3 regions of the Sodalis sp. RH16 genome follow, and region 1 is predicted to be linked to each of the others. Evidence: predicted binding sites of a transcription regulator. Region 1 holds the regulator's gene; each other region holds the start of a gene.

Region 1 (5,174 bases):
CGTCTGGCCCCGGTAATCGCGAAAGGTGAGCAACTGCGCTTCAATTTCCGCCAGGGTGCCGCGAATCAGGCGCAGGGGCTGGACCTCCGGCACCGTCAACGGCGTCACCACCGCCGTCAGGTCCGGCTGGAAATCCACCATATTGACCTGTTTGGGCTGGCCGGCCTCGTCAAAGCTCAGGGGAATGGGGGAGCCGCAATACAGAATATTCGGCCGGCCGCCGACGCTCTGCGGCCGGTGAATATGACCGAGGGCGATGTAATCGGCGGGGGGAAATAACGGGACGGGAAAAGCATCCAGGCTGCCGATATAGATATCCCGTACCGAATCGCTGGTGCCGGCGCCCACGGCGGTCAAATGACCGGTGGCGACGATGGGCACCGGCGCGGTCAGGGTATCGCGCAACGCCACGGCCTGTTGATATAAATCCCGGTAATGTCCGGCGATGGCATCCATCAGGGAGCGCTGTTTGTCATCCCCCGACTCGCCGGCGCGGCTTACCAGCATATCCCTGGCCCGTAAAAAAGGGATGGCGCACAAAATCGCTCCCGGTTTTCCGCTACGCTCATCAAGCACGAAAACCTGCTGTTCGGCGTCGCCGCCGGCAATGACGCGGGTATTGAGGCAGGCCAGCAGTCCGCGTGATTCGTTGAGGGTGGCGACGGCGTCATGATTCCCCGCCAGCACAATCAGCCCGCAGCCGGTGGGCTGTAGCTCCACCACAAAACGGTTGAAGAGTTCCCGTGCATAGCTGGGGGGCGTGCCGGTATCGAATATATCGCCGGCCACCACCACCGCGTCCGCCTGATGCAGTTCAACCTGCGTCACCAGCCAGCGCAGGAAGGCCTGATGTTCATGGGCGCGATTCTTGGTGAAAAACGACTGACCCAAATGCCAGTCGGAGGTATGAATGATCCGCATGAGGCTCCGGAGAAAATCCCTGAATCAGGGCGAGAGTATATACCCAATAGCGTTCAGGTTGCAGCCAACTCAGCCGCAACCTGAACGCTATCGGGTATAACCCTTGCTTCGGCGGATACCGAAATAAAGGTGCGATTATATAATTTGCGGCGGAAAAACGGCGATCTCCTATCCTTGAAGCAGGCGGCGCCTATTTTAATAAATCTGTCATAAAAGTGACGCATAATGCCCGGGCACGATAACCGCAGAGAATAAACGGCAGGAAAATAATGGCAAAACGCATATTAGTCGTGGAAGATGAAGCACCCATCCGTGAAATGGTCTGCTTTGTTCTTGAACAAAATGGCTTCCAGCCTATTGAGGCGGAAGATTACGGCAGTGCGGTGAGTCGTATGGCGGAGCCTTATCCGGATCTGGTCCTGCTCGACTGGATGTTGCCCGGCGGTTCGGGTATACAGTTTATCAAACTGATGAAGCGCGAAGTATTGACGCGCGATATTCCTGTCATGATGCTGACGGCGCGCGGCGAGGAGGAAGACCGGGTGCGGGGACTGGAAGTGGGGGCGGATGATTATATTACCAAGCCCTTCTCTCCCAAGGAACTGCTGGCGCGGATCAAAGCGGTAATGCGGCGTATCTCGCCGATGGCGGTGGAAGATAAAATCGAAGTGCAGGGCTTGAGCCTGGACCCCTCTTCGCACCGGGTAACATCCAATGAGCTGGCGTTGGATATGGGGCCTACCGAATTTAAACTGCTGCACTTTTTCATGACCCATCCCGAACGGGTCTATAGTCGCGAACAGTTGCTCAACCATGTATGGGGTACCAATGTTTACGTGGAAGATCGTACGGTGGACGTGCACATTCGTCGTTTACGCAAGGCGCTGGAAACAGGCGGGCACGATCGGATGGTACAGACGGTACGGGGAACCGGCTATCGTTTCTCGGCCCGCTATTGAATCTGTCTCAAGGGAGAACGGCCGGTGCTAGAACGTTTATCCTGGAGCAAACTGCTGCTTGAACTGGGGCTTTTTTGCCTGCCCGCCCTGCTGTTGTCGTTACTTATCGGGCATTTGCCCTGGCTGCTGGCGGCGGCGCTGTTGGCGGCGCTGCTGCGTAACTATTATTATCAGCTCCGGCTGTCCTGGTGGCTGTGGGTAGACCTGAGCCGGACCCCGCCGGTGGGCCGCGGCAGTTGGGAACCGCTGTTCTACGGCCTGCATCAGATGCAACTGCGCCATCGCCGCCGCCGCCGCGATTTGGCAACGCTGTTCAAGCGATTTCGCAGCGGCGCGGAAACCCTGCCGGATGCGCTGGTGATGCTGACCGGCGACGGCCATATATTTTGGTGCAATGGCTTGGCGCAGCAGTTGCTGGGCTTTCGCTGGCCGGAAGACAACGGCCAGCATATCCTCAATTTGCTGCGTTACCCCGAGTTTAATGAATACCTGCAAAATCAATCCTTCCAGCGGCCCCTTACGCTACACATCAACAACCAGCGCTATGTGGAGTTCCGGGTGATGCCTTACACCGACGATCAGTTGTTAATGGTGGCGCGGGACATTACCCAGATGCGACAGCTGGAAGGGGCGCGGCGCAACTTTTTTGCCAATGCCAGCCATGAGCTGCGTACGCCGCTGACGGTCCTGCAGGGTTATCTGGAGATGATGAACGATCAGGAGATGGACCCGGCGATTCGCGCCAAGGCAATCCATACCATGCAGGATCAAACGCAGCGCATGGAGCGCCTGGTTAAACAACTGCTGGTGCTTTCCCGCATCGAAGCCGCTCCCCACAACGAAGTCAACGAGAATATCGACGTTCCTTCCATCCTCAAGCGGCTGCAGCAAAGCGCGGAGGGGCTGAGCCAGGAGCGCCACGACATTGTGTTTCGCGTTAATGAGCATCTGCGGGTGCGCGGTAACGAAGAGCAGTTGCGCAGCGCCATGTCGAATCTGATTTACAACGCGGTGATCCACACGCCGCCGGGCACCCGTATCGAGGTCTGCTGGCAGCGTACCTCCGCCGGCGCGGAATTCCAGGTGAGCGACAATGGCCCGGGTATCGCGCCGGAGCATATCCCCCGACTGACCGAGCGTTTTTACCGGGTGGATAAAGCCCGGTCACGGCAAACCGGCGGCAGCGGCCTCGGGCTTGCCATTGTGAAACACGCCCTCAGCAATCATGACGCGCGCCTGGATATCATCAGCGAACCGGGCGCCGGTACCCGATTTTATTTCACCTTGCCGAACCGGTTGATAGTTGCCCCGTCCCTGAAGGAAAATAACCTCACCTTTAAGCCGCCCGTCGAGCTTTGATGAAAATCGTCCGTCCCATCGTCTGCTGTCTGCTCATATTACTGGCCTGGCCGGCCTCCTCCCGGGCGGTAACGGTATTGTCGGGCAGCCTGACCAGTACCGGTTCCGATACCCTGGCCAATTTGCTGACCGGCTGGGGAATGGATTTTAATCGCCGTTTTCCCGAGGTGGGGGTGCAGATCCAGGCCTCGGGCTCGGCAACGGCGGCGGCGGCGCTGACCGCCGGCACCACTCAGCTCGGGCCGATGAGTCGCCCCATGACCGAGCCGGAAGTTGACGCATTTCGCCGGCATTACGGTTACCCTCCGTCGGCGGTTCCGGTGGCGCTGGATGCGGTGGTGATTCTGGTGAATGAGGATAATCCCCTGCAATCCCTGCCGTTGAGCCAATTGGACGGCATCTTTTCCATTACCCATAGCTGCGGTCCCTCGCCGGCCTTGAAACGCTGGGGGGACCTGGGGCTGAAAGGGCATTTGGCCGGGCAGACCCTGCTGCGCTACGGTCGCAATTCGGCGTCCGGCACCTACGGCTATTTCCGTCAGCGCGTACTGTGCGGCGGCGATCTGCTGACGTCGGTGAACGAACTGCCCGGCTCGGTATCCGTGGCCCAGGCGGTGGCGGGTTCAGTCAACGCCATCGGTTACGCCGGTATGGGTTTTCACGCCAGCGGCGTCAAAATCCTGGCGTTGACCGACGGGCAGGGGAAAACGGTTCAGCCGGATGATGCCACCCTGCTCAACGGTGAATATCCCCTGGTGCGGTATCTTTATATCTATGTGAATAAAGCGCCGGATCGGCCGCTGGAGCCCATCACAGCGGCATTTTTTGATCAAATCCTTTCCCCCGGCGGACAGCTGCGCGCTCGCCAGAACGGCTACCGACCGCTGCCGGAGGCCGTCAGGCTGCAGGCACGCCGCAATATCGGACTCGAATAGGCCGGCAGGCTTCGCCGCAGCCATTGACGTCTGTGTATCATTTTATCTTATTGTTATATGTGATCTTATTCAGCAAGTATATATGGAGTATTTAAGGTTTTAAGAAATTATTCACTGCATTAACGGTGTTTATTAGGCTAATTGTTCCGCATTAATCCTACACTCTTGTTTTGCGCCCCTTTATCAGTTTAAAGTGCGCCGGTTCCAATCCATAGGTTTTTCTTATTTATTACCTAAAAACAGGCACGACAAGATTTCATGAGTCAGCGTTTAACTTATAGAGACATTCTGGCACTCGGCTTTATGACCTTTGCGTTATTCGTCGGCGCCGGCAATATCATTTTTCCCCCCATGGTGGGATTGCAATCCGGCCCTCATGTCTGGTGGGCGGCAGCGGGCTTTTTGATTACCGCGGTGGGACTGCCGGTGTTGACCGTTATCGCGCTGGCGAGGGTGGGGGGCGGCATCGACGCCCTCAGTTCTCCCCTCGGCCGCAAAGCCGGCTTGGTGCTGGCGGTGGTCTGCTATCTGGCGGTGGGTCCGCTGTTCGCCATTCCCCGCACCGCCACGGTCTCCTTTGAAGTGGGCATGGCGCCTTTTACCGGCCAGGGCGGCGGGCCGCTGTTGTGCTATAGCCTGATCTATTTTGTCCTGGTCATCGGCATTTCCCTTTATCCGGGCCGCCTGCTGGATACGGTGGGCCACGTCCTGGCGCCGCTGAAAATAGTGGCTTTAGGCATCCTGGGCGCCGCCGCGCTGCTCTGGCCGGCAGGGAGTCCGATCCCGGCCAGCGAAATCTATAACCAGATGCCGTTCTCAACCGGCTTTGTGAATGGCTATCTCACCATGGATACCTTGGGCGCCATGGTGTTCGGCATTGTCATCGTCAACGCGGCGCGGTCCCGCGGCGTGGATAATCCGCGCCTGCTGACCCGTTATACCGTTTATGCCGGTCTGATTGCCGGCATCGGTTTAACGGCGGTCTATATCACCCTGTTCA
Region 2 (5,174 bases), 470 kb from region 1:
TTTCATTACACTGCCGGTATTTTCTATTGCATAACAAAAGGAATACGGCATGTGGACTGTACTGTTCCAAGGGTTCGCCCTCGGCATGGCGACCATTGTCCCGCTTGGACCGCAGAACGTACTGGTCATGAATCAGGGCATCCGCCGGCAATATCATCTGTTGATTGCTTCTCTGTGCCTGCTCAGCGATATGGTGCTTATCTCGGCGGGCGTGTTTGGCGGCAGCGCGCTGCTGTCGCGCTCGCCCGTACTGCTGCAAGCCGTCACCCTGGCGGGGGTGGCGTTTCTCTCCTGGTATGGATTTAACGCCGTCAGGCATGCCTGGCGCGGCGACGAGGCGATGGCGGACCGGGCCGGTATGCTCCCCGCCAGCCGAGGCCGGGTGGTGATGACCATGCTGGCGGTGACCTGGCTCAATCCCCATGTCTATCTTGATACCCTGGTCGTGCTGGGCAGCCTCGGCGGTCAGTTAGATCCGTTGGCGCGACGCTTCTTTGCCGCCGGCTCCATCGGCGCCTCGGTGGTGTGGTTTTACGGACTGGCCCTGCTGTCGGCACGGCTTTCCCCCTGGCTGAACCGGCCGCCGGTACAAAGGGGCATCCAGCTGTTCGTGGGAATGGTGATGTGGATGGTGGCGCTGAAACTGGCGCGTCAGTCCTGGCCGCTGTCGTTGTTGATGACGCATTTACAATAGCTTACCGCAAATGCCCCGTTTGAAGACTCCTCCTATATTTTACCGGACGCACGGCGCGTTACTCTGCCGATGCAGCATAACCAAACGGTAAATAACTGCAAATAACATAGCCATAAGATGAAATTCGGTAATGATATGCTGCATCAGGATGAGTATATCTGCAATCCAACTCGACGGGAGGTACCATGAAGGTCAAGGCATTAGCATTAGCCGCCATATTGGGGTGGGGGGCGTTATCCACCCAGGCGCCGGCCGCGGAGCTGCCCGCCGGGCCGCACGTCATCACCTCCGGCGCCGCAAGCGTGGAGGTGGTGCCGGACATCGCCACCCTGACCATAGAAGTTTCCATTTCGTCCAAGGACGCCGGCGACGCCAAGAAACAGGCGGACGCGCGCGTTGCGCAATACTTTGATTTTCTGGCTAAAAACGGCGTAGAGAAGAAAGACATCAATGCCGCCAATCTGCGCACCCAGCCGGAATATGACTTCCTGAAAACCGGCGAATCGGTGCTGAAAGGCTACCGCGCGGTGCGCCAGGTCCAGGTTACGCTGCGGCAGCTTGATAAACTCAATGAACTATTGGACGGCGCGCTGAAATCCGGCCTGAACGAAATCAGGGCGGTGGAACTGGGCGTGGCCAATCCGGACGTCTATCGCGACAAGGCGCGCAGCCAGGCTATGGAAAATGCCTCCTCCCAGGCCCGTGCGCTGGCGGAAGGCTTCAAGGCCCAGTTGGGACCGATTTACAGTATCCGTTACCACGTGGCCAACTATCAGCCGGTTCCGGTAGCCCGGATGTTCAAAGCCAATGACGCCATGGCGCAAACCGATGCCGCGCAAACCTATGCGCAGCAGACCATTCGTTTCGACGATCAGGTCGACGTGGTATTTGAACTGCGGCCTCAGCCTTAAACCTGGCGCAAAGCCTGGCGGCCGTGGGAAAGCAAGGCATCGGTCACTTTACGCATCATCCGGCTTTCCGGCGCAAAACGATGCCAGAACAGCATCCGGCGCTGGAACAGCCCTGGCGTAAGATCAATCAGCTCGCCGCTGTCCAGCTCTCTTTCGATTTGCAAATGGGGGATCATGCAACAGGTGGTGCCCTGGCGAGCCAGCTGCACAAACGCTTCCGATGAGTTGACGATATGGCAGGGCACGCTGCCCGGCGGCAGATCGAAATTCTGCTGTAAAAACGCCTGATGCATGTCGTCAAGATGATCGAACGCCACCGCCGGCGCTTTCAGCAGCGCGCTGCGGGTGACGCCGTTCGGAAAGTAGCGGTCGGCAAAAGGTTTCGATGCCACGAACAGGTAATCCAGGGCGCCCAGTTGATCCACCAGGCAGCTGGGCAGGGGCTGGGGCTGGATACTCACCGCCCCCACCACTTCACCGCGCCGAAGCCGCTCCTGGGTGCGGGTTTCATCCTCAACCTGCAAATTAAGCCGGATGGGCGAATCGGTCAGTACCGGTTTCAGCGCCGGCAGCAGCCAGGTGGCCAGGCTGTCGGCATTGACCGCCAGGGATAACAGCAGGGGAGTATCGCTGCCGTTATCGGTGCCGAGCCATTCATCTTCCAGCAACTCCACCTGATGCAATAATGCCAGCAGCTTTTGGCCCTGTTCCGTCGGCCGGGGCGGGACGGTACGTACCAGCAGCGGCTGGCCGAAAAGATTTTCCAACTGTTTTATGCGTTGCGATACCGCGGATTGCGTTATACAGAGTTTCTGCGCGGCACGTTCAAAACCTCGTTCACGTATCACGGCGTCGAGCGCCTGCAGCGTTCGATAGTCCGGGCGTTTCATTCAATCTTCGTCCCCTAACGTCGGTGTATCCCTGCACTATGCCATAGTTTTGCCCCGGTAAGGTCTTAAAATCTTATGGATGAGGGTGGAGTGGTCCGGGCGCGTGCCGTTGCGGCGGAATTCAAGCTTTTTGGCCGGATATTGCTTTATAATACCGGCAAGTTGGATTTCCATAGGAAAAACATGCCATGACGCAGGATGAACTTAAAAAAGCGGTAGGCTGGGCGGCATTGAAATATGTTCAACCCGGTACCATCGTCGGGGTCGGCACCGGTACCACCGCCGCGCATTTTATTGACGCTCTGGGCACCATGAAACACCAGATAGACGGGGCGGTATCCAGCTCCGAGGCTTCGTCGGCGAAATTGAAAGCGCTGGGGATCCCTTTGCTTGATTTAAACAGCGTGGATTCGCTGGATATCTATGTCGACGGGGCGGATGAGATCAACAGCCATATGCAGATGATTAAAGGCGGCGGCGCGGCGTTGACCCGTGAAAAAATTATCTCCGCCGTGGCGCGCCGTTTTATCTGCATTGCCGACGCGTCCAAACAGGTAGACGTATTGGGAAGATTTCCCCTGCCGGTTGAAGTGATCCCTATGGCGCGGGCGTATGTGGCCCGTGAACTGGTTAAATTGGGCGGTTTGCCCGAATATCGCCAGGGGGTGGTGACCGATAACGGCAATATCATTCTTGATGTGCGTAACCTGCAAATATTGGATGCAGTGGCGCTGGAAGATAAAATCAACGCTCTGCCGGGGGTGGTTACCGTCGGGCTGTTTGCGCGGCGCGGCGCTGACGTAGCGCTGATCGGCACTCCGGAGGGCGTCAAGGTTATCGAATAAGCCGCGGATTTCCCATGGGCGGGCCGGCCGGGCAGGGATATTGTTACCGATGCCGGCCTGACTGCGGGCGACGGATAAGTGTTAATTTTGTTTACATAGCATTTTTTAATTCTTTATCTGAAATTCAGTGATAAATATCACATTTAAGTCATTTAACTGCCATATATAGGACGTATGCCTGTCCCTCCAGAAGAATTATCCATAGCAATCACTTATGTTCGGCGCTTGTGCTGGGCGGACTTTGGTCAATGAACTTGCCGATGCGGCAATATTTGTTATTTTGTCCGGGTGCTGTGTTTTGCAGCCGCTTCTGAAGTATCAAAAAGGGTCGGGAAATGGCGAAAGTATCGTTGGAAAAAGACAAAATCAAATTTCTATTGGTAGAGGGCGTGCATCAGACCGCCATCGATAATCTGCGGCATGCCGGTTATACCAATATCGAATACCATAAAGGCGCATTGGACACCGAGTCATTGAAGGCATCCATTCGCGATGCGCATTTCGTCGGCATCCGATCCCGCACCAACCTGACGGAAGAGGTGTTTGCCGCCGCGGAAAAATTGGTGGCGGTGGGCTGCTTTTGTATCGGCACCAATCAGGTTGATCTCAAGGCCGCGCTGAAACGGGGCGTGCCGGTATTCAATGCGCCTTTTTCCAATACGCGTTCCGTGGCCGAGCTGGTCATCGGCGAGATGCTGCTGATGATCCGCGGTGTGCCGGAAGCCAATGCCAAAGCCCATCGCGGCCAGTGGAACAAGCAGGCCCAGGGCAGCTACGAAGCCCGGGGCAAAAAGCTGGGCATCATCGGTTACGGCCATATCGGTACGCAATTGGGTATCCTGGCGGAAGGCCTGGGTATGCAGGTTTACTTTTACGATATCGAGAGCAAGCTGCCGCTGGGCAATGCCCATCAGGTGGATTCGCTGCCGGAATTGCTTGGCCTCAGCGATGTGGTGACCCTGCATGTGCCCGATACCCAGTCTACTCGGAATATGATGAGCTCGGCGGAATTCGGCCAGATGAAAAAAGGCGCGCTGTTTATCAACGCCGCGCGCGGTACGGTGGTGGATATTCCGGCGCTGTGCGACGCTCTGGCCAGTAAACATCTTGCCGGCGCCGCCGTGGACGTTTTCCCTGAAGAACCGGCCACCAATACCGATCCGTTTGTTTCGCCCCTGTGCGAATTCGATAATGTTATCCTGACGCCGCATATCGGCGGGTCGACCCAGGAAGCGCAGGAGAATATCGGTACGGAGGTGGCGGGTAAGCTGGCGAAATATTCCGATAACGGGTCTACTCTGTCCGCGGTGAATTTCCCGGAGGTTTCTTTGCCGGAGCATGGTGAAAACGTCAGCCGGCTGCTGCATATTCATGAGAACCGTCCCGGTATTTTGACCCGTATCAACCAGATTTTCGCCGAACAGAGCATTAATATTGCCGCCCAGTATCTGCAAACCACGGCGGATATCGGCTATGTGGTGATAGACGTGGAAACCGATGCGGAAAATACCGCTTTGCAATTGCTTAAGGCGATACCCGGCACGATCCGGGCGCGTTTGCTGTACTGAGGTTTTGGCCCCAGGGCGGGGGCCGGCGCCTTGGGGGACTGCGGCGGCTGCGAGATAGCCGCTGCATCCCCGTTGGTACGGTCTCCCTTTAACAGGTTCGCTGCACTCCCGGTGTTTGCGGGCCTACCGCGCCATGGGGCGCTCGGTCGGGCGGGAAAACCACGCCCGATTCGACCCCATTGTCACGGTCTCCCTTTAACAGGTTCGCTGCACTCCCGGTGTCTGCGGGCCTACCGCGCCATGGGGCGCTCGATCGGGCGGGAAAA
Region 3 (5,174 bases), 1.1 Mb from region 1:
ACGCTGATTCCGCTGCTCGCCACACGCTATCATGTCGTCGCGCCCGACTATCCCGGCTTCGGGCAAAGTGACGCCCCTCCCCCGTCCCATTACCGCTATACGTTCAACCACCTGGCCGAAACAACCAATAGGCTGCTTGAGCAATTGAAGATTGATCGCTACAGCCTTTACCTGCAGGATTATGGCGGACCCGTGGGTTTTCGCGTCATGTTGGCACATCCGGCCCGCGTTCAGGGCCTCATCATTCAAAACGCCAACAGCTACGAAGAGGGCTTAGGGCCCAAATGGAAAGGCATCAAGGCCTATTGGGCCGATCCAAAGGCACATCCGGAAGTGCCCGACGCTTTCATGTCCCTTGAAGGTACCAAGTTCCGCCATGCCGGCGATAGCCCAAACCCGGAACGTTACAACCCCGACACCTGGATTGATGAATACGCATTTCTTTCCCGGCCCGGCGAAAAAGCGATCCAAACGGCATTACTGTACGACTATCAGACCAACGTCGCGGCATATCCGCTGTGGCAAGCATGGCTGCGCACGCATAAGCCGCCGACGCTGGTAATCTGGGGCCGCTACGACAGCTCGTTCCTGGTGCCGGGAGCTGAAGCCTACCAGCGCGATGTGCCTGATGCAGAGGTTCAACTGGTTGATGCCGGTCACTTTGCGCTCGATGAGAAGGTGGACGACATAGCAGCGTCGATACACCTATTTCTCGACAAGTTGTATCGATGATTTTCCGCCGTGGTTTACGGACGAACCAGCCGCACAGTCACTGCCAAGATAGAGGTGACATTGAGAAGGGCTAAAGTTCCTCTGATCACATGCCGGCGACTTCGGCAAGCGCCTGCCCGCAGGCCCAGGCCGAACTCCAGGCCCACTGGAAGTTATAGCCCCCCAGCCAGCCGGTGACGTCCACCACCTCGCCGATAAAATAGAGCCCCGGCACCTGCCGGCTTTCCATGGTTTTGGAGGAGAGGCGGCGGGTGTCCACGCCGCCCTGGGTAACCTCGGCGGTGCGATAGCCCTCGGTGCCGTTGGGCTGTACGCGCCACTGCCGCAAAGACATCACCCAGTCGTTTTGCTGGCGGCGGCTGAGCTGCGTCAAGGTGCATTCCGGGATGTTCAACAGGGTATGCCAGCACTCTACAAACCGGCGCGGCAGCACCTTTGCCAGGGTATTTTTCAGCGTTTGGTTGGGGTGATCCCGTCGCTCTTCGGTGAGAAACGCCTCCAGATCCCGCTCCGGCACCAGGTTGAGGGTAAGAAATTCGCCGTTTTGCCAGTAGCTGGAAATTTGCAGCATCGCCGGGCCGGACAGGCCCCGATGGGTAAACAGCAGATTTTCCCGAAAGGACATGCCTGCGGCGGCTTCCACCTGCGTTGGCAGGGCGACGCCGGCGAGAGCGCCTAAAGACTCCAGCAGCGGTTTATGCAGGGTAAACGGCACCAGCGCGGCGCGGGTGGGCACCACCGGAATACCGAACCGTTCGGCAATGCGGTAACCCAGCGGCGTGGCGCCGAGTCCGGGCATGGAGAGGCCGCCGGTGGCGACCACCAGCGACGGCGCCGTGACCTCGCCGCCGGGGAGGAGCACATGGAACTGTTCGTCACGCTTTTCTACCGCCGCCACCTCGCTGCGCATCCGCAAGGTCACACCGCCGCGCTGGCATTCGTCCAGGAGCAGCGTCACGATCTGCTGGGCCGAATCGTCGCAAAACAGCTGCCCCAGGGTTTTTTCATGGAAGGCAATGCGGTGCCGCCGCACCAGCTCGATAAAATCCCATTGGCTGTAGCGGGATAGGGCCGATTTGCAAAAATGCGGATTTTGCGAGAGAAAGGCGGCGGGCTCCACGTGCAGGTTGGTGAAGTTGCAGCGGCCGCCGCCGGACATCAGGATCTTCCGGCCCGGTTTTTTGCCGTTATCCAGCAGCAGTACCCTGAGGCCGCGCTGACCGGCCTGGGCGGCGCAAAACAGGCCCGCGGCCCCGGCACCGATGATAATGGCGTCAAATTGTTCCCCTGTGCTCACTCAATCACCTTAAGCCCGGCCAATCTATTCTCGCTTGACTGATTCTCAATCAATTTATCACTCTTCAACAGGAGCCTGCTCGACTGGTATTCAGTCAATTTATATCCATTCAATGTCTGCACTTTCGACTGATGCTTAAACAATTTATATTCGCTCAATAAATACAAACCAAACTTATTCATACTCTAATCATGCTCAATTGACTTATGTGCACCCGCCTTTGTTTTTAAGGGGGATACCCCCGGTCGGCGCGTTTGGCGGGGCACCTGATTGTAGCCATCCACCGCGGCAGACGCCAGCCGCGCGAAAAAACGCCGGGTGGAACAGAATTAACCTATTGATAAAATTGATAATCATCAGCAAGCGCAAGGGCAGCGTCAATAAAAATGTCATAAAAAGGTCATATTTTGCTTTTCCAGCGCCCCCGTTGTCGCAGATAATGCGCCCCGTTCATGTCCAATAAATGGCGTAACCTTATGCTGCATCTATTTACCGGCCTGGAATTTCATACCGGTCTTATGTTGGTTATCGCGTTAATATTTGTATTAATATATGAAGCTATCAATGGGTTTCATGATACGGCCAATGCGGTGGCAACCGTAATCTATGCCCGCGCGCTTCGCTCTCAGCTGGCGGTGGGAATGTCCGGGGTATTCAATTTTCTCGGGGTGCTGTTGGGCGGTTTGAGCGTGGCTTACGCCATTGTTCATCTGCTGCCGGTGGATCTGTTATTGAATGTCAGCTCCACCCACGGACTGGCAATGATGTTCTCCATGCTGCTGGCGGCCATCATCTGGAACCTGGGCACCTGGTATTTCGGTTTGCCGGCCTCCAGCTCCCATACATTGATTGGCGCCATTATCGGTATCGGCCTGACCAATGCGCTGCTGACCCATACCTCGGTGTTGGCGGCGCTGAATATTCCAAAGCTGATTGAGATTTTCCTGTCCCTTATCATCTCGCCCATCGTGGGGCTGGTACTGGCGGGCGCGTTGGTATTCTGTTTGCGCCGTTACTGGAGCGGCACGCCGAAACGCCGCCGTATCCACCTGACCCCCGCGGAACGGGAAAAGAAGGACGGCAAGCGCAAGCCGCCGTTCTGGACCCGAACGGCGCTTATCCTCTCGGCGGCGGGCGTGAGCTTCGCCCACGGCGCCAATGATGGACAAAAAGGGATTGGCCTGATTATGCTGGTGTTGATAGGCGTCGCCCCGGCGGGTTTTATGGTGAATATGAACTCCACCGGCTATGATATCGCCCGCACCAGGGATGCCGTCGGCAACCTGCAGCAGTTTTATCATCTGCATGCGGCAACCCTGCCGCAAACCGCCGATACTGATACGCAGGTAATACCGGCGCCCGACATTCCTTCAGCCCTGCCCGCCACCACGGTATTCCACTGCGACGGCAGCCGGGCGCTCATCGCCATAGACCGCACCATGGCGTTATTGGAAAATCTGCAAAGCTACGATCACCTCAGCCCCGGCGAGCGTTCACACGTCAGGCGCCTGCTGATGTGCATCGCCGACACCACGGATAAACTGGTCAAACTGCCGCAAACCTCCGGTGAAGATAAACGTTTGCTGGGGAATTTGCGCAAGGACCTGCTGGCCACCGTTGAATATGCCCCGCTATGGATTATCGTTGCCGTCGCGCTGGCGCTGTCGTTGGGCACCATGATCGGCTGGCGGCGAGTGGCCACCACCATCGGCGAGAAAATCGGCAAGAAGGGCATGACGTATGCGCAGGGGCTTTCGGCGCAGGTGACCGCCGCGGTCTCCATCGGCGTCGCCAGTTATACCGGCATGCCGGTTTCCACCACCCATGTCCTCTCCTCGGCGGTGGCGGGCACCATGGTGGTGGACGGCGGCGGCGTGCAAAGCAAGACGGTGCAGAATATCCTGCTGGCCTGGGTACTGACCCTGCCGGTGGCGATTGTGCTGTCAGGGTCTCTTTATTGGCTGGCGCTGAAATGTATTCAATAGCGTAACACAGGCGGCCTGAGGGTCGCCTTCCCCTTCTCTCAATGCCAGATAGCCAGGGAAATCAGGCTGACGATAATCAACCCGCACAGCCCGCTGGTGAGCATAAACTGTCGCCGCACCCGTTCGCAACGGCGTATAAATTCCTGATCGTGATGATCAAGGTAGCGTTGCGCATAGATATAGCGAACCAGTCTTAACTGCTTGCTGGGTTGCCCGTGAGCGGTGAAAAAACCGCTGCCGTCAACATACTGATAGAGCAGCGGATCGCAGCCGCGAAGTACGACTAATAACGCCCGCAATGAAGAGTAATAGCGCGCCATATTGATGACGCAGACGACACATAAAGCCCAAAAAAGCGCAACGGTGTTGATCATACCCCCTCCCCGGCGACGCAAATCCACACTGAATCCCCGACCCGCGGGCTCTCAGCGGTTACGCCTCTTAATAACTTACCACAGAGCTGAAGAAGCCCACCCCAAAAATGATATGTCTGAGATTAGATCAACTTACTCACAGTATTATGAGGTTCTACAATATTGAGTGTAGAAAAGGTTTGTCAAAAGAAAGCAACCGAAGCGACAAAATTTGTGCATTTTTGCAATTTTTTTTGCCAACGCCGGTGGGGTGCCAAGGTTGCGACCCGGCTCCCATAAAAGACTATACTAGAACGAATACATTGATATTCAAACCATTAACATTCAGCAACATATATTTCTGCTGATTTTTTGAGACGCTGCCGTACTTTACGTGATGGTTGTTTATGCCAACCGGCTGATATTATTCGGTTCGACGTGATCCCGGCATCACTTCTCCGGTGCCGCGGGGTGGTAAACTCATTCTGTCACAGGCAGGCCGAAAGAATGACCCGCGACGAGTTAACGAGTGACATTTTACAAGGAGTCTGATTATGTCTTACAAACACATTCTTATCGCCGTTGACCTTTCACCGGAAAGTAACGTATTGGTGGAAAAAGCCGTGTCGATGGCCAGACCGTACAATGCCAAGGTTTCGCTGATCCATGTCGATGTCAATTATTCCGATCTCTATACCGGCCTGATTGACGTCAATTTGGGCGATATGCAAAAACGTATCTCCGAGGAGACATCGCACGCCATGACCCAGCTGTCGCAAAACGCCGGTTATCCCATTGCCGAAGTGC

Evidence for each region. Region 1 encodes PhoB, which activates phosphate uptake and scavenging genes when phosphate is short. Its sites were predicted from a motif close to CTGTCATAAAACTGNCNNAT; they were not measured.
Region 2: serA (phosphoglycerate dehydrogenase) is a predicted target of PhoB. The motif match lies at 3,497-3,516, and genes of this name have one in related genera.
Region 3: pitA (inorganic phosphate transporter PitA) is a predicted target of PhoB. The motif match lies at 2,416-2,435, and genes of this name have one in related genera.

The regions. Positions count from the first base shown of each region.
Region 1 is NZ_CP178737.1:3,109,875-3,115,048, forward strand. Features, by position in the region: gene sbcD (exonuclease subunit SbcD) at 1-921, opposite strand, end outside; gene phoB (phosphate response regulator transcription factor PhoB) at 1,191-1,880, shown strand; gene phoR (phosphate regulon sensor histidine kinase PhoR) at 1,905-3,239, shown strand; gene ACL2XJ_RS14305 (PstS family phosphate ABC transporter substrate-binding protein) at 3,236-4,174, shown strand; gene brnQ (branched-chain amino acid transport system II carrier protein) at 4,433-5,174, shown strand, end outside.
Region 2 is NZ_CP178737.1:2,642,364-2,647,537, forward strand. Features, by position in the region: gene ACL2XJ_RS12130 (LysE family transporter) at 50-694, shown strand; gene ACL2XJ_RS12135 (oxidative stress defense protein) at 880-1,605, shown strand; gene ACL2XJ_RS12140 (LysR family transcriptional regulator ArgP) at 1,602-2,495, opposite strand; gene rpiA (ribose-5-phosphate isomerase RpiA) at 2,684-3,340, shown strand; gene serA (phosphoglycerate dehydrogenase) at 3,676-4,908, shown strand.
Region 3 is NZ_CP178737.1:1,960,333-1,965,506, reverse strand. Features, by position in the region: gene ACL2XJ_RS08880 (alpha/beta fold hydrolase) at 1-732, shown strand, start outside; gene ACL2XJ_RS08875 (NAD(P)/FAD-dependent oxidoreductase) at 818-2,029, opposite strand; gene pitA (inorganic phosphate transporter PitA) at 2,506-4,014, shown strand; gene uspB (universal stress protein UspB) at 4,053-4,388, opposite strand; gene uspA (universal stress protein UspA) at 4,922-5,174, shown strand, end outside.